DNA from 4 places in the Nitratireductor sp. WH36-1 genome. Region 3 is predicted to be linked to each of the others. Evidence: predicted binding sites of a transcription regulator. Region 3 holds the regulator's gene; each other region holds the start of a gene.

Region 1 (4,382 bases), 780 kb from region 3:
CGCAAGCCCGAACTCCATGCCACCCAGCGCCGGCAGATAGCCGAAGGCCGGCAGCAATGTGCCGGCCAGCCCGAACGCGACCGGAACGGTCAGAAGCCCGATGGCGAGAAAAGGACCGAGGCGCGTCAGCATCAGGCTGGTCCCATGCCTTGGCTAATTTCCAACCCCATAGCGCCGTTTCCACTCGGTTTCGATGCGCTCCATCCAGCTCGGATGCGGCTCGTCCAGCGCCGGGCCGAGTTCGTCGGGCCGCAGCGTTGCGACGCCGAGATCGATGGCGTCGAAGCGGGCGCGGTCATCCACATCCAGCCTGTCGAGCGCGAGCACCGTCGGATCGCCCCAGATGGCTGGATCCTGCTTGCGCGCCTGCGCCTCGGGCGACATCAGGAAATTGGCAACCACCAGCGCCCCCGCCTTTGCCGAAGCATTGTAGGGGATGGTCAGGAAGTGGGTGTTGGCCAGCGTGCCGCCGGGAAAGGTGAAGGAACGCACCGTGTCCGGCAGCTCGCCATTGGCAATGGCGTTCGAGGCTTCAGCCGGATTGAAGGCGAAGATGATGTCGAGTTCGGAATCGGCCAGAAGCTGCTTCATCGCCGGGTAATTCTGCGGATAGGCACGGCCGGAGCGCCACATGGCCGGGTTCAGCGCATCGAGATAGTCGAAAAGCGGCTTTGCCACCTGATCGAACGCATCTTCATCAACCGGTTTTTGCAACACTGCCGGGTCTTCGACCGTTTCGGCCAGAACCTGCTTCAGGAAGGAAGAGCCGATGAAATCCGGCGGCTGCGGATAGGAGAAGCGGCCGGGGTTTTCCTGCGCCCATTTCAACAGCCCGTCGGCATCCTGCGGCAGGTCTTCCACATGGATGCGCGCGGTGTCGTAGAAGAAGACAAGTTTCGCCATGCCCCACGGGCTTTCCAGCCCTTCCACCGGCACGGTGAAGTCGGTGCGGATGGTCGGCTTGTTCTCGACATCCACAAAGGCCCAGTTCGGCAGTTTTTCCGCCCAGCCCGGCGAGAGGATCAGCCCCTGTTGCTTCATGGCGGCAAAGTTCTCGCCATTGATCCAGATGAGATCGACCGTTCCGCCCGCATCGCGACCGGCAGCCTTTTCCGCCACCACGGTGGCGACCGCGCTTGCCGTATCCTCAAGCTTCACATGTCTGAGCGTGACGCCGTAGCGTTCTTTCAGCGCGTCACCCGCCCACTCGATGTAATCGTTGATGTTCTGCGAACCGCCCCAGGCGTTGAAATAGACTGTTTCGCCACGCGCATCCTTCAGAACCGCATCCCAGTTCGAGGGATCGGGCTGCGTCGTATCGGCGGCGGCTGGAACCGCGCCAATGGCCAGAAGTGCAGTCGAGAATAGCAGTGCGCGCAAGCGAAACCCCTTTGTTGCCCTTGTTTGAAACCCGTTGGGATAGAGCACGTCAGGGCGGATCAAATCAACGCAAACCACCTCGCGTTGCGGTCACTTCGCGGTGAGTTGTGGGTGATGGGCGCTCTCAGCCGGTCTCGTCCGCGCCGGGTATGTGCAACTCGATACGGTCGGCGGCAAAGCGGGTCTCGGAATACTGCACGGGCTGTCCCTGCGCATCCACATTGATGGCAATGGTCACCAGAACGATCGCGCCGGGCGAAAGCTGCAGGTCTTTCAGATCGCCCGCTTCTGCGTGCCGGGCTGTTACAGTGGTGCTGTGGCGCAGATAATCGGCAAGGCCCAGTTCCCGGAACGAGGCCGTGATCGAGCGCGTTCGCGAAAAAATTTCCGCCATGCCCGCAAACCGCTCTGCGTCGAACCAGCCACGGGCGCGGGAAACGGGCCGTCCATCGGCATGCGAAAGCGTCTCCAGCCGGATCACCGGCGCGCCGGGCGAAAGACACAACGCCTTTGCAACATCAAGGCTCGCGGGCTCCACCGCATGATCGAGCAGATCGGCGGCCAGCCCGCGCGACTGCCCCGCCAGCCCTTCCGAAAAACGCGTACGGCTGCGAATGGGATAGGCCAGCCGCCTGCGTGCCTCGACAAAGGTACCGCGCCCCTGCTCTGCGCGTAAAACGCCTTCCTGCACAAGCGCCGCAATCGCCGTGCGCACCGTGTGCCGGTTGACGCCAAAACGCTCCGCAAGCGCCACTTCCGGCGGCATGCGTCCTCCCTGCCCCAGAAGACCTTCACTGATCTCGCGCCGCATGCGGTCGGCGATCTGCCGCCAGAGCGCAACGCCGCTGCGCCGCTCGATCACCGCTTCCTTTTTCTTCGCCTGCGCCAAAATCCCGTTCTCCCCGGCTGCGCTGTCATCAGCGCGTCATGGACACCCGTTAGGCAAAACCCATAATATGTTTGGTTGTCTAGAACAATAGACAAATTGGCGAACGAGGAAGGAGACATCATGGTCTCACGACAGGAAAGACAGGCGGTCACCGAGCGGCGGCGCGAAGCGATGGCGGTGCTGGCCATGGCGAGCGGCACCGATCTCATGCAGCTCTGGAACGAAGCCGGGCTGCCCGACGAGGCCGAAACGCTGCGCGGACCTGAAACCGGCCTTGTGACCGTTCGCGGCCGCATGGGCGGCGGCGGCGCGCCGTTCAACTTCGGCGAAGCCACCGTCACGCGCGCCACCGTCAAGCTTCCCGGCGGCGAGGTTGGCCACGCCTATGCGCTTGGCCGCGAGAAAATGAAGGTGCGGGTTGCCGCCCTCATCGACGCGCTGCGCCAGCAACCTGACCTTGAAGCCCGGATCGAGGAGAAGATCCTCGCGCCGCTGCGCGCCCGCCGCATCGAGGCTGACGCGATCCGTCGCGCCGAAACGGCAGCCACCAAGGTCGACTTCTTCACCATGGTTCGCGGAGAGGACTGATGACGCTCGATTCCATCGCCATCGAAGGCGGTTTCCAGAACCCGGTCTTCGACGCCCAGACCATTTTCCGCGCCGTCATGCAGGCCATGGCCGAGCCCGGCACGATCCACAGGGGCATTGCGCTCGCCAAGCCGCCCGCACCGCTGACGCCGGAGGCCGCAGCCGTCGCGCTGGCGCTTTGCGATCAGGACACGCCGATCTGGCTCGACCCCGCGCTTGCGGGCGATGAGGCGGTCCGCGCCTGGCTCGCCTTCCACACCGGCGCGCCGCTCGCCAACACGCCGGCCGATGCGCATTTCATCCTGGCGGCTGATCCCGAGCACCTGATCGGGCTGGAGAACTTCGCCCAGGGCTCGCAGGAATATCCCGACCGCTCGGCCACGCTCGTTCTTCAGGTGAACGACCTTTCGGGCGGCGAGGAACTGGTTCTCGACGGCCCCGGCATCGAGAGCGAGGCGCGCCTCGCGCCCCGTCCCATGCCGCGTCATTTCACCCGCCAGTGGGCGCAGAACCACGCCCGCTTTCCGCGCGGCATCGACCTGATCCTGGTCAGCCGCGAGGGCCTTGCGGCCCTGCCCCGCTCCACCCGCATCACCAGCCAGGAGGCCTGAGCCATGTATGTAGCCGTCAAGGGCGGCGAAGCCGCCATCCAGAACGCGCACCGGCTTCTGGCCGACCGTCGCCGCGGCGACCGCAACCTGCCCGCCATCACGCTCGAGCAGATCGCCAGCCAGCTTTCGCTTGCCGTCGACCGCGTCATGTCCGAAGGCTCGCTTTACGACACCGGCCTCGCGGCACTTGCCGTCAAGCAGGCGCGCGGCGACATGATCGAGGCGATCTTCCTTCTGCGCGCCTACCGCACCACCCTGCCGCGCTTCGGCTATACGCGCCCCGTCGACACGGCAGCGATGCTGGTCGAGCGGCGCGTCTCCGCCACCTACAAGGATCTGCCCGGCGGGCAGCTTCTCGGCCCCACCTTCGATTACACGCACCGTCTGCTTGATCCGGAACTGGCCGAAGACGCCGAACCGGCAGCGCCCGAGGCGCGCAGCGAGGCCGAAGAAGCCATGCCGCGTGTGTCCGACATTCTCGCCAATGAAGGCCTGATCGAGGAAGACGGCTCCCTGCCGGAAGACCGCGAGCCCGGCGACATCACCCGCGAGCCGCCGGAGTTTCCCATGGAGCGCGACCAGCGCCTTCAGGCCCTGTCGCGCGGCGACGAGGGGTTCCTTCTGGCGCTCGGCTATTCCACCCAGCGCGGCTATGGCCGCAACCACCCCTTCGCCGGCGAGATCCGCATTGGCGAGGTGGATGTGGAGATCGACGTGCCGGAACTCGATTTCCCGCTCACGCTCGGCCGCATCCGCGTCACCGAGTGCCAGATGGTCAACCAGTTCAAGGGCTCGCAGAAAGTGCCGCCGCAGTTCACCCGCGGCTACGGGCTTGTGTTCGGCCAGTCGGAACGCAAGGCCATGGCCATGTCGCTGTGCGACCGGGCGCTGCGCGCCAACGAGCTGGATGAAGA
Region 2 (4,382 bases), 220 kb from region 3:
ATCGGCTTCAACCTCGTCGGCTTCGGCTGCACGACCTGCATCGGCAACTCCGGCCCGCTTCCGGCCCCGGTCTCCAAGACCATCAACGACAAGGGCCTGATCGCTGCCGGCGTTCTCTCCGGCAACCGCAACTTCGAAGGCCGTATTTCGCCCGACGTGCAGGCCAACTACCTGGCTTCGCCGCCGCTGGTCGTCGCCTATGCGCTCGCCGGCTCGGTGACCAAGGACCTGACGAAGGAGCCGATCGGTCAGGACAAGGACGGCAATGACGTCTTCCTGAAGGACATCTGGCCCTCCAACCAGGAGATCCAGGAGTTCATCCAGAAGAACGTTACCCGCGACCTGTTCGAGAAGAAGTACGCAGAGGTCTTCAAGGGCGACGAGAACTGGCAGGCCGTGCAGGTGCCGGAAGGCGAGACCTACGCATGGGACGACACGTCGACCTATGTTCAGAACCCGCCCTACTTCGCCGGCATGACCAAGTCGACCGGCAAGGTGACGGACATCGAGGGTGCGCGCATTCTCGGCCTGTTCGGCGACAAGATCACCACCGACCACATCTCCCCGGCCGGTTCCATCAAGGCACAGTCGCCTGCCGGCAAGTACCTGATGGACAATGGCGTGGGCGTTGTCGACTTCAACCAGTACGGCACGCGTCGCGGCAACCATGAAGTCATGATGCGCGGCACCTTCGCCAACATCCGCATCCGCAACCACATGCTGGGCGAGAACGGCACCGAGGGCGGCTACACGATCCACTATCCTTCCAAGGAAGAGATGTCGATCTATGACGCAGCCATGGAATACCGCAAGGAAGGTGTTCCGCTGGTGGTGTTCGCCGGTGGCGAATACGGCAATGGCTCCTCGCGCGACTGGGCTGCCAAGGGCACGAACCTGCTCGGCGTCCGCGCCGTGATCGCAGAGAGCTACGAGCGCATCCACCGCTCCAACCTGGTGGGCATGGGCGTCATCCCGTTCGTCTTCGCTGAAGAGACGAGCTGGGAGAAGCTTGGCCTGAAGGGCGACGAGACGGTGAGCATCGAGGGTCTTGAGACGCTCAAGCCCCGCGCCAAGGTCAACGCCAAGGTCACCTTTGCCGATGGTTCGGTGAAAGAGGTTCCGCTGCTCTGCCGCATCGATACGCTCGACGAGCTCGAGTACTTCAAGAATGGCGGCATCCTGCAGTACGTGCTGCGCGACCTGGCTGCATAATCCAGGTCTGCCACCTGCCTGAGACAGACCGTCGGCGGAAACGCCGGCGGTCTTTTTTGTTTCCGGCTGCATTTCCTCACCGGAACGTGACTTCTTGTTGAGCCCGCCCGCCACCTATAGTGCCTGAAAACAGGATCGGGTTCAGTTTCCGAACGGAGTACAGATGACTTGGCTCACCACGCGCCGCCAGCTGCTGGCGGCGGTTGCAGGCTTCTACGCCCTTACCGGCATTGCCGGCGCCCAGGAGTTGGCGCGCCCGGTCGGTGTGGTCGAGCTGTTCACCAGTCAGGGCTGCAGCTCCTGCCCGCCAGCGGATGCGCTGCTCAGCGAACTGGCGGAAAGGAATGACGTCATCTCCCTCGCCTATCACGTCGATTACTGGGACTATCTGGGCTGGCGCGATGCGCTTGGCAGCGCCGCGAACACCGCGCGGCAGAAGAACTACGCGCGCGCGCTCCAGAAAGCCTCCGTCTACACGCCACAGATGATCGTGAATGGCCGCACCGACATGAACGGTGCGGACAGGAGCAGGGTCACCGCATCGCTCGACAGCATGGCCGGCACGCCGGACGGGCTACAGGTGGATCTGTCGCTTCAGGACAGGGGCGACACCATTCTCGTCGAAGTCGGCGCATTTCGCGGCGACGCGGGCAACGAGCTGCTCGACGCGCATCTGGTCTTTGTCGACTTTGCGCCACGCGCGACGGTGGAGATACGCGCCGGAGAGAACCGGGGCCGCACCATCGAATATCGCAACGCGGTGAACCAGATCCAGACAATCGGCATGTGGGACGGAACGGCCAAGAGCTTCGAAATGCCCAAGAGCGAGCTGGTGAAGAAAGGCAATGGCTGCGCGTTGCTTCTCCAGCGCGTCGACAGGGAAGGAAGGCCGGGCGCCATCCTCGGCGCTGTCGCAATCACCCCGTGAACCAAAAGCATGGGCACCCCATGAACCAAGCATGGGCACCCCGTAAGCCAACCCCGTAAGTCAAAAAACCCGGTGGTCCCAAAAGAAAAACCGGTGCTGAATCATTCAGCACCGGTTTTGATCTTTTGGGACCGTTGCCCGGCTCGGAGATCCGAGTTGGTTCGATCCGGTCATGACCCCGAGGGCGGGGGGGCTTGGGGTTTTCGGGATCCGTGTCCGGACCGAACCGTCTCAGGCAACGGTCGGATCGTCGCGGCACAATGGGGCGTGAGCTTGGACAAAATGTGTCGAGAAAAAGGCACGTCATCACCAATTCCGACAAACGGTCCCGATTTGTGACTACCGGCTAACGATAGTGGCTTGCAGGTTCACAAAACATGCGTCGGCAAAATGTCAGGGATGATCTAACCACTCCGAATATAGCACGGCATCAAGAAAGGTTAAAAGGCTTTTCCAACCTATCCCGCGCGGCCTGAGCATCGGACCGAGACAGTGGAGACCGGTTTTTCGGTTGCCCCGATGCCTCTGGACAATCTCGATCGTAAGCCGGGAAGGAATGCAGGGCTTGCATTTCCGGCTATGGCGGGCGAACCTTTCGTGTCACCAAATCGTCATGAGGTTTAGCCAATGAGCGATTACGGCAGCGCCGGGGAGGATAGGGACAGCTCCGGGATACTGATCCCGCTGCATGAAGAGCGCCGTGCGCGCTCCAGCCTTCCCGTAACCTTCGACCGGCGCGAACTGGACCAGATTCTTCGCATCTACGGGCGCATGGTCGCCGCCGGGGAGTGGCGCGATTATGCAATCGACCACCTGAAGGACCGGGCCATCTTCTCCGTTTTCCGGCGCACCAGCGAAGTGCCCCTTTTCCAGATCGTGAAAGACCCCAAGCTCACGCGCAAGCAGGGCGCATACAGTGTGGTTGCGGCCACCGGCGCGATCCTGAAGCGCGGGCACGAACTGACGCGGGTGCTCGCCGTGTTCGACAAGAAGCTCAAGCTGGTCACCTGAGCAAAGCCGGCTGGAGCATCGCTGGTCTGGATCGCCTTTGTGCGTCCGCCCGGACGCATGGCGGTCTGCCCCCTCGGTCAGCCCCCTTGGGTCAGCCCACAGTCTCACCGCGAAACAGCCGCTCGGGGAGCGATTGAGGATCGGGTGGCGTGTTCGTTCCCCCATTCAGCGTGCGCTGCATGAACACCGTGTCGAGCCAGCGGCCATGCTTGAACCCGCTGCCGCGCAGCACCCCTGCATCCTCGAACCCCATGGCCCGGTGCAGCTTGACCGAAGCGCTGGTTTCCGAGCCATCGCCAATGACCGCAACGATCTGGCGGAACCCGCACAGCATGCAGGCCTCGACCAGCGCTTCGAGCAGAGTGCGGCCGATACCGCGCCCCTGCGCCTGCGGGTCGAGATAGACGGAATCCTCCACCATGAAGCGATAGGCGCGGCGCGGACGAAACGGCCCCGCATAGGCATAGCCAAGCAGCACGCCCTCCTCCTCCGCCACCAGATAGGGATAGCCGCTACCGAGGAGCACGCTCATGCGCTCACGCATCTCGGCCTCGCCCGGCGGATCAAGCTCGTAGCTGGCCGTGCCTTTGTTCACGGCATGGGCGTAGATGCGGGTGATGGCGGGCGCGTCATCGAGGCTGGCGGGGCGGATGGTGAGCGGCATGGAGCAAAAACGCCTTTTGGGAAACCGGATCAAAGAAAAGGGCGGCCCGAGAGCCGCCCTTTCGTATCGTCGTTCAAAGTCCTGCGCCCGCTACTCGCGATTGCCGAGGAACTGCAGCATGAACATGAACAGGTTGATGAAGTCGAGGTAGAGACGCAGGGCGCCCATGATTGCCTTGCGGCCGGACACGGTGGCGTCGTCGCCCTCGTAGTACATCTCCTTGATCTGCTGGGTGTCGTAAGCCGTGAGGCCGGCGAACACCAGCACACCGATCACCGAGATGGCGAACTGCAGCGCGGACGAGCCGAGGAAGATGTTCACGATCGAGGCAATGATGATGCCGATCAGACCCATGAACAGGAACGAGCCCATGCCCGAGAGGTCACGCTTGGTCGTGTAACCCCAGAGCGACAGCGCGCCGAACGATGCGGCGGTGATGAAGAAGGTGCGGACGATGCTCTCACCCGTGTAGACGAGGAAGATCGTCGACAGGGAAAGACCCACGAGGCCCGAATAGACCCAGAATGTCGTCTGCGCAGCCGCGACACTCATGTTCTGAATGCGGAA
Region 3 (4,382 bases):
CGATCTATCTTGAAGAGTTCGCACCGCAGAACAAGCTGACCGATCTTATCGAGGTCAACATCAACAATCTGGCGGCCGTGCCGTCCATCGTCTTCGGTCTTCTGGGCCTGGCCGTGTTCATCAACTTCATGCATCTGCCGCGCTCCGCCTCTCTGGTGGGCGGCCTCGTGCTGACGCTGATGACCCTGCCGACGATCATCATCGCAACGCGCGCAGCGCTGCGGGCCGTGCCACCCTCCATCCGTGCGGCAGCTCTCGGCCTCGGCGCTTCGCGCACCCAGACGGTGTTTCACCATGTGCTGCCGCTGGCCGCGCCCGGCATTCTCACGGGCACGATCATCGGTCTGGCGCAGGCGCTTGGCGAAACCGCACCGCTGCTTCTGATCGGCATGGTGGCCTTCGTGGCTGATTACCCGACCACGCCGCTCGATCCCGCTACGGCGCTGCCGGTTCAGATCTACATGTGGGCGAACGAGGCCGAACGCGCGTTTGTCGAGCGCACCTCGGGCGCTATCATGGTGTTGTTGCTGTTCCTCGCCGTGATGAACATTACCGCCATTATTCTGCGGCGGCGCGTCGAGCGTCGCTGGTAACGGAGTGGAAGGACATGAACATGCTCACTGATGCTGCTGTTGAAGAAGCACTGGATGCGAGCCAGAACTCGGACACCCTCAAGATGCGCGGTGAAGACGTCTGCGTCTTCTACGGCGAGAAACAGGCGCTGTTCGGCGTCAATCTCGACGTGCGCGAAAACCAGGTGACCGCGCTGATCGGCCCCTCGGGCTGTGGCAAATCCACGTTCCTGCGCTGCCTGAACCGCATGAACGACACGATCGACATTGCCCGGATCACCGGCAAGATCACGCTCGATGGCGAGGATATCTACGATCCCCGCATCGATGTGGTGGAGCTGCGCGCCCGGGTCGGCATGGTCTTCCAGAAGCCCAATCCGTTCCCCAAGTCGATCTACGAGAACATCGCCTACGGTCCGCGCATTCACGGTCTGGCGACGAAGAAGTCGGAATTCGACGAGGTCGTGGAAGCGAGCCTCCAGAAGGCTGGCCTCTTCAATGAGGTGAAGGACCGCCTGCATGAGCCCGGCACCGGTCTTTCCGGTGGTCAACAGCAGCGCTTATGCATCGCGCGCGCCATTGCCGTGTCGCCGGAAGTGATCCTGATGGACGAGCCCTGCTCGGCGCTTGATCCCATCGCCACCGCCAAGGTGGAAGAGCTGATTGACGAGCTGCGCGAGAACTACACGATCGTGATCGTCACGCACTCCATGCAGCAGGCGGCCCGCGTCTCGCAGCGCACGGCCATGTTCCACCTCGGCAATCTGGTCGAGGAAGGCCCGACGGACAAGATGTTCACCAATCCGGATGACAAGCGCACCCAGGATTACATCACCGGACGCTTCGGCTGACGGCGCGGCAAACGCACAGATAAGGAACCAGACCATGGGCGAGCACACAGTCAGCTCCTTCGATGAGGAACTCGGTGAAATCGACCGCCTCATCCGCGACATGGGCGATCTCTCCGGCGAGATGACGCGCGCTTCCACCAGGGCGCTACTGCACTCCGATACGGCGCTTGCACAGCGCATCATCTCCGATGACACGATCATGGACGCCAAGCAGCGCGACCTTGATGAGCGCGCCATCACGCTCATCGCAAAGCGCCAGCCGATGGCGCAGGATCTGCGCAGCGTCGTGGGCGCCATCCGCATGGCGGCTGATCTCGAGCGCATCGGCGATCTGGCCAAGAACATTGCCAAGCGCGTCGGCGCCGTGGGCGAAAGCGCCACGCCGCGCACGCTTGCGCATTCCATCGACGCGATGGCCGGCCTCGTGCTGAAACAGGTCAATTCGGTGGTCGAGCACTATGTGGCGCGCAATGCCGAGGCGTTAATCCGGCTGCGCGACGAGGATGAGGAAATCGACATTCAGTACACGTCGGTTTTCCGCGAACTCCTCACCTACATGATGGAAGACCCGCGCAACATCACGGCCTGCACGCACCTCCTGTTCTGTGCGAAAAATCTTGAGCGTATCGGCGACCATGTGACCAATATCGCCGAAAATGCCTATTATGTGGTGACGGGGTCCCAGCTTCCGGTCCAGCGGCCGAAGCTTGACGAAACACAGATGACGGTCGAATCCGATGTCTAACCGGCCGTAGACTGCCCGAGGAGAATGCCTGCCATGATTGCCCCCAAGGTCATGGTCGTTGAAGACGACGAACCGCTTTGCGTCTTGCTCAAGTACAATCTGGAAGCCGAAGGCTATCAGGTCGAGATGATCTCTCGCGGCGATGAAGCCGAAGTGCGCCTGCAGGAAAACGTACCCGATCTGCTCGTTCTGGACTGGATGGTTCCGGCCGTTTCCGGCATCGAGCTGTGCCGCCGGCTGCGCATGCGCCCCGAAACGGAGCGCCTGCCGATCATCATGCTCACCGCCCGTGGCGAGGAAAGCGACCGCGTGCGCGGCCTTTCAACCGGCGCGGACGACTATCTGGTGAAGCCTTTCTCGACGCCGGAATTCGTGGCGCGTGTTCGCGCGCTTCTGCGGCGCGCGAAGCCGGAAGTGCTCTCGACGGTTCTTTCGGTCGGGGACATCGTGCTCGACCGTGAATCGCACCGTGTCTATCGCCGCAAGAACGAGATCCGTCTCGGACCGACAGAGTTCCGCCTTCTGGAATTCATGATGCAGCATCCCGGCCGCGTCTTCTCGCGAAGCCAGCTGCTCGACAATGTCTGGGGCGAGACGATCTATATCGACGAGCGCACCGTGGACGTGCATGTGGGGCGTTTGCGCAAGGCCGTGAACCACGGGCGTCTGCCCGATGTGATCCGCACCATTCGCGGCGCGGGCTATGCGATCCGCGAAGCCTGACAAACGCGATACAGCCATTAAAAAAAGCCCCGGTTCGACCGGGGCTTTTTCGTTGAAGCTCTTCGCCGTTATTTCGTGGCCCGTTATTTCGTGGCGGCGTGTCCGGGGCGGGCATGCTCGTTCTGCGCCACGGCAAAGCTCGTCACCGGCTCGATGGAAGCGGTCAGCTCGCCATTGCTGGTGATGTCCCACTCCAGGATCGCATCGTCATAGACGAGTGCGGGATCCACATAGACGCAGGTGGCGAGAACCTGCGGCGCTTCGGTTTCCAGCTCGCGCATTGCAACCGGCTTCTCCGCCTCGCACTCCTCAAACGTCTCGTAGACCGGGGTGGGGGCGGGCAGTTCCTGGCATTCGCGCGTGTCGCCGGCCCCCACATTGCCTGAGCAGCCGACAATCAAAAGAAGTGCAGCGATGTGTTCCATGGCTTTCTCCTTTCATTGTCTTCACGAAACGGAAGCCATGGATGGTCCGGTTCGCTTATGCCGCATTCGTTTATGTGTGCGTCGCCGTTTAGCGACCGCGTTTCAGAAGGCCCATGATCAGCGAGATCGCGAGCAGGGCGAGGAAGATGTAGAAGAGGATCTGCGCAATGCCTGCCGAAGCGCCGGCAATTCCGCCGAAACCGAGTGCGCCGGCGATGATCGCGACGACAAGGAATATCAGGGCCCAGTATAGCATTCTGTCTCTCCGTTTAGTTATGCCGGTTAAACGTCTGGCATTCGGATTTGGTTCCGCCGGAGAGATTTTGGGCAAAAGAAAAGCCGCCCGGAGGCGGCTTTTTTGAGAAACGCGTGAAGAAGCGGGGGCCTGTCAGGCCGCCGCGTGCGCCTGCTGATCGAAGAAGAGCGCCTGGCTGATGAGCGCCTTGACCATTTCCGGGCTGAACGGCTTGGTCACAAGGAAGGTCGGTTCCGGGCGCTCGCCCGTCAGAAGCCGCTCGGGGAAGGCGGTGATGAAGATGACCGGCACGGTGGCCGCGTCGAGGATCTCGTTCACCGCATCAAGGCCTGAACTGCCATCGGCAAGCTGAATGTCGGCCAGCACCATTTTCGGCTGCGTCTTGGCAAACATTTCGACCGCCTGCTTGTGGGTGCGGGCCGTGCCGACCACGCGATGCCCGAGGCTTTCGACCATCTCCTCGATGTCCATGGCGATCAGGGGCTCGTCCTCGATGATGAGGATGTCTGTCGCCACCTGACGGGAAATCTCCTCGCTGGCTTCGCGCAGCATCGTGTTGATGCCTTTCATATCCGTCTCGAGAATTTCCGCAGCCTCTTCCGGCCGGAAATTCTCTACGGCCACCAGCAGGAAGGCCTGACGCGGACGGGGCGCGAGCGAAGAAAGGTTGCTCATGGCCCGCTTTTCCCATGCCGAGCTCGGCGTGCCTTCGGGGACCGGAACGTCCAGCGTTTCAAACAGCGATGTGAAGAGCCTGAAGAGGGCGATCTTGTCGGTCGATGCCTCGGGAAAGATGCTCGTATCGGCGAT
Region 4 (4,382 bases), on a different replicon from region 3:
ATGAACAATAGACGGACGAAGCAGCGATAGCTGTGTTTTGCGTTCATGAACCCTTCCATTCGACGCCTCATTAGCATTTTTTGGAATGCAGGCGAATAAACGGGCGAGCCCAACGTTTATTCCACATCATTCACGGAGAAGGCGCCCGGACCTGAACATGAAATCCACCTTTGCGGATGAAATCGTCGACCTTTTGCCGAATCTGCGACGTTACGCTTTCGTGCTGAGCCGCTCGCTGGACGTGGCCGACGATCTTGTGCAGCAGACCTGCGAGAAAGCCTTTGCGAGCCGGAGCAGCTATGCCCAGGGCACGAACCTTTCCGCGTGGCTGATACGCATCATGCGCAACACCTGGATTGACCGGGTGCGGCGCGACAGGACGCGCGGCGAAAGCGTGGACATTGTCGACCGGCCCGATGCGATTTTCACCGATGGTGCGCATGACACGGAAACGCATCTGATGCTCGGCAATGTGGCGAGTGCGCTGCAGGAACTGCCGGCGGACCAGCGCGAGATCATCATGATGATCTGCGTGGAGGAGCTCTCCTACAAGGAAGCTGCCGCCGCGCTTGGCATTCCCATCGGCACGGTCATGAGCCGGCTTGCCCGCGCCCGGACCACGCTCGCCGGAAAACTTGATCTAAACTGACAGGGCCGCATGACCTTTTGCGACAGGACAGAACACGATGCATGAAGAAAAATTCACCGATGAAGTTCTGATGGCCTATGCCGATGGCGAGCTCGATGCGAAGACCCGCCGTGAGGTTGAAGACGCCATCGAGCGGGACACTGCGCTCGCGGAGCGCGTGGACCTGTTCATGAAGACGCGCGCGTTACTGGCGGGCACATTCGGAACGGCAAAAGTCTCCGTGCCAGACGATCTTGAAGCGCGTGTGCGACAGATGGCTGGCGCTGCGGAGATGGAAGAATCCGGTTCCGGAGCGGAGGTGCTTCCCTTCAGGCAAAGGAGCGCCCCGCGCCAACAGGGGTTCGCACAGCGCCATGCACTGCCCATCGCAGCTTCTCTGGCGCTGGTTGCGGGCGGATTGCTTGGTTACATGGCCGCCGGTCAGCCCGAACAGGCGGGCGGCATCGAGATTGCGGGCCTTGCAGACGACCGGATCGTTGAAGCGCTGAACGTATCGCCATCGGGCGAGACAAGGCAACTTGGCGAGGATGCGCGTTTCGAGGCGATTGCCACTTATCGCGATGGCGCGGGCACGCTTTGCCGGGAATTCGAGGTCAGTGCGCGTGGCACATCTCATGTGGCTGTCGCCTGTCAGGAAAACGATGCCTGGCAGCTGCGCTTTGCGGCCTCGCAGGTGGATGTGAACGGCGATTTCGTTCCCGCGTCTTCGCTGGAAGCGCTGGACGCGTTTCTCATGGCCACCAGGGCCGGTGCGCCGCTTTCGGCCGAGGACGAGAGCGCGGCGCTTTCCACACTGCGCTGACGCGTCCCGGCGGACTTCCGTTTCGGATCACGCTAATATGATTGGGATCGCGGAGCCGCGATACCTAGATGAGGCTCCGCAGGCACCGTGTTTCGACGCGATGCCGAGACCGATCACCATTGAACGATCAGGAAGCCGGAGCTGCCGATGAACTACAGGAAGACCGAAGAAGCCTTGGCCCGCCTCAGCCCGGAGCAATATTACGTGACGCAGCAAAGCGGCACGGAACGCCCTGGCACCGGCGAGCACCTGAACAACAAGGAACCGGGCATCTACGTCGACATCGTTTCGGGCGAACCGCTTTTCGCAAGCAGCGACAAGTATGAGTCCGGCTGTGGCTGGCCGAGCTTTACCAAGCCCATCGCGCCGGCCAATGTCAGCGAGCTGCGGGACACGACCCACGGCATGATCCGCACGGAAGTGCGCTCAACGCATGGCGACAGCCATCTTGGCCATGTCTTCGAGGATGGCCCGCGAGACCGTGGCGGTCTGCGCTATTGCATCAATTCGGCGGCACTGCGCTTCATTCATCGCGATGCGATGGAAGCGGAAGGTTACGGAGACTATCTCGACCAGGTGGAGGATGTGCAATGACTGAACGCGCTGTTCTGGCTGGCGGCTGTTTCTGGGGCATGCAGGACCTCATCCGCAAGCTGCCCGGCATTGTCAGCACCCGTGTGGGATACACCGGAGGCGACGTGCCGAACGCCACATACCGCAACCATGGAACCCATGCGGAAGGGATTGAAATCACCTTTGATCCCGACAAAACGAGCTATCGCCGGCTGCTGGAGTTCTTCTTCCAGATCCATGACCCGACCACGGCAAACCGGCAGGGCAATGATGTCGGCATGTCCTATCGCTCGGCGATCTACTATGTAAGCGACGAGCAGAAGCGCGTGGCCGAAGAGACCATTGCCGATGTGAACGCCTCCGGCCTGTGGCCGGGCAAGGTGGTGACGGAACTGGAGCCGGTTGGCGATTTCTGGGAAGCAGAGCCCGAGCATCAGGATTATCTCGAGCGCTATCCCAATGGCTATACCTGCCATTTCCCGCGCCCCGACTGGGTGCTGCCACGGCGCGACGCGGCGGAATAGAACGCCGGATCAGGCGCAGATATCTGACCGAAACGACAAAGATGAACTCCCTCCGGAAAAAATCCGGGGGGAGTTTTTTCATATGCGGCAAGGGTTTCAGCGGACCCGGGAGAAATAAAATCAATGCCGATGGAATAGATCCAATTCCCTCACGTTTTCCGACACCAGAGACGGCTTTCTGACAGTTTTACGACAGTTTTCTGACAGAGGCCGTGACCAACAAATGAGGAAAACAATGCTGGAAACGTTCGCATTCGGTGACACCCCAATCCGCTTTGGCATCGACGTCGTGTCGATGACGATCCTGGTCTTCGGCCTTTACTACCGGCGCTACCGCGACAAGGAACTGGTGACGGCGGCATCGCTGTTCAACATCTTTGCCTTTGGCGTTCTTTCCATTCTTTCGGCTGTCGAATTCTCGCTGGCCGCCGGCTTCGGCCTCTTCGCGATTCTGGCGCTCTTCACCCTGCGTTCGGAGCAGATCTCCAAGGTGGAAATCACCTATTTCTTCGGCTCGGTCTCCATCGCCGTGATCTGCGCCATTCCCGGAACGCCTCTGGCCATCGTGCTTGCCGTTGTCGCGCTTGTGCTTCTGGGCGCTTACATCCTCGATCACCCGGCCATCCTGCGCTCGTCCGACGGTGTGAAGATCACGCTCGACAAGATCGATCACGAAGCGCTTTCGCAGCCTGAGAAGATGCGCCGCGACCTCTCCGAGCGCCTTGGCGTGGACGTGATGTCCTACCAGATCACCGCGCTCGACTACATCAACGACATGGCCCGGATGAACGTGTTCTTCCGCAAGCCCCGGCACTGACCTGCCGGGAAGGAGACACTCCAATGGATCATTCCATCACAAATGAACTGACCGGCTTCCGCCCGATCTCGCTTGAGGGACTGAACGGCAAGGCCGCCATGCTGGAACGGCTGGACAACAAGTATATTGTTCCGGCCAACCGGCTCCGCCCCGCGCTGCACGCCTTTTCGGATCTGTTCGACGTGCTCGAAATCGACGGCATCCGCGCGTTCACTTATGCCACCCGTTATTATGATGATGACGATCTGCGCAGCTATTACGACCACCATCAGGGGCGTCGCAAACGCTGCAAGGTGCGGGTGCGCGATTACGTGGATACCGGCCTCAGCTATCTGGAAGTGAAGCTGAAGAGCAAACGGCAGATCACGGTCAAGAAACGCCTGAAGCTGCAGGAACCCGGTTCGGGCCTCGACCACTCCGGTGAAAGTTTCATCGACACGTGCCACCGCGAGATCTATGACAGCCCCTTCGACCGGCCTTTGGCCCCGGTGATCGAGATGCAGTATATGCGCATCACGCTGGTGGCCAAGGAGGGCGGCGAGCGCATGACCATCGACACGCAGCTCTCGTTCAAGGCTGGCGATGTACGCCGCCTAGTGCGGCCCGACATCTCCATCGTGGAAACGAAATCGGCGCGCGGCAACGGCATCGCCGATGCGATTTTCCGGGGACTGCACGTCCACCCGACAAAACGCTGCTCAAAATACTGCGTGGGCATGGCCGCGACGGGCCAGGTGGAGCGGCACAACCGCTTCCTGCCCGCGCTGCGTCGCTTGCAGCTTCTCGACGGCCGGGCCCTGAGCCCCGCCTGAGCTTCAACTCTGCCATCGAAAGGAGAGGACCATGCGTACGCATGTCAGCCCCGCTTTGCCTGAATCCGGCTATATGGCGAGCCTCGCGAAAGCCAGGTCGGACCTCAGAGACCTTGCTCCGTTTCTCGGACGTCTTTTCATCGCCCTGTCCTTCGTCGTTGCGGCGATGGCCTATGCGCTGGTGCGCGCCCAGAATGGCGGCAAT

What was found. The regulator PhoB, encoded in region 3, activates phosphate uptake and scavenging genes when phosphate is short. The targets are predictions, from matches to a motif close to TGTCATNNANCTGTCAT.
Region 1: a site for PhoB is predicted at 2,293-2,309, ahead of phnG (phosphonate C-P lyase system protein PhnG). Genes of this name have one in related genera too.
Region 2: a site for PhoB is predicted at 2,739-2,755, ahead of AC4PTT_RS01800 (DUF2794 domain-containing protein). Genes of this name have one in related genera too.
Region 4: a site for PhoB is predicted at 2,738-2,754, ahead of AC4PTT_RS19575 (DUF4956 domain-containing protein). Genes of this name have one in related genera too.

The regions. Positions count from the first base shown of each region.
Region 1 is NZ_CM178970.1:3,833,497-3,837,878, forward strand. Features, by position in the region: gene AC4PTT_RS18260 (ABC transporter permease) at 1-132, opposite strand, end outside; gene AC4PTT_RS18265 (ABC transporter substrate-binding protein) at 154-1,380, opposite strand; gene phnF (phosphonate metabolism transcriptional regulator PhnF) at 1,505-2,191, opposite strand; gene phnG (phosphonate C-P lyase system protein PhnG) at 2,390-2,857, shown strand; gene phnH (phosphonate C-P lyase system protein PhnH) at 2,857-3,468, shown strand; gene AC4PTT_RS18285 (carbon-phosphorus lyase complex subunit) at 3,472-4,382, shown strand, end outside.
Region 2 is NZ_CM178970.1:371,571-375,952, reverse strand. Features, by position in the region: gene acnA (aconitate hydratase AcnA) at 1-1,212, shown strand, start outside; gene AC4PTT_RS01805 (DUF1223 domain-containing protein) at 1,376-2,140, shown strand; gene AC4PTT_RS01800 (DUF2794 domain-containing protein) at 2,768-3,151, shown strand; gene AC4PTT_RS01795 (GNAT family N-acetyltransferase) at 3,243-3,815, opposite strand; gene AC4PTT_RS01790 (Bax inhibitor-1/YccA family protein) at 3,906-4,382, opposite strand, start outside.
Region 3 is NZ_CM178970.1:587,072-591,453, forward strand. Features, by position in the region: gene pstA (phosphate ABC transporter permease PstA) at 1-593, shown strand, start outside; gene pstB (phosphate ABC transporter ATP-binding protein PstB) at 608-1,423, shown strand; gene phoU (phosphate signaling complex protein PhoU) at 1,458-2,168, shown strand; gene phoB (phosphate regulon transcriptional regulator PhoB) at 2,205-2,891, shown strand; gene AC4PTT_RS02840 (hypothetical protein) at 2,975-3,316, opposite strand; gene AC4PTT_RS02845 (DUF1328 domain-containing protein) at 3,405-3,572, opposite strand; gene AC4PTT_RS02850 (response regulator) at 3,705-4,382, opposite strand, start outside.
Region 4 is NZ_JBZXDP010000002.1:82,999-87,380, forward strand. Features, by position in the region: gene AC4PTT_RS19550 (S8 family serine peptidase) at 1-47, opposite strand, end outside; gene AC4PTT_RS19555 (RNA polymerase sigma factor) at 158-649, shown strand; gene AC4PTT_RS19560 (anti-sigma factor) at 687-1,451, shown strand; gene msrB (peptide-methionine (R)-S-oxide reductase MsrB) at 1,599-2,045, shown strand; gene msrA (peptide-methionine (S)-S-oxide reductase MsrA) at 2,042-2,548, shown strand; gene AC4PTT_RS19575 (DUF4956 domain-containing protein) at 2,784-3,365, shown strand; gene AC4PTT_RS19580 (polyphosphate polymerase domain-containing protein) at 3,389-4,177, shown strand; gene AC4PTT_RS19585 (inorganic phosphate transporter) at 4,209-4,382, shown strand, end outside.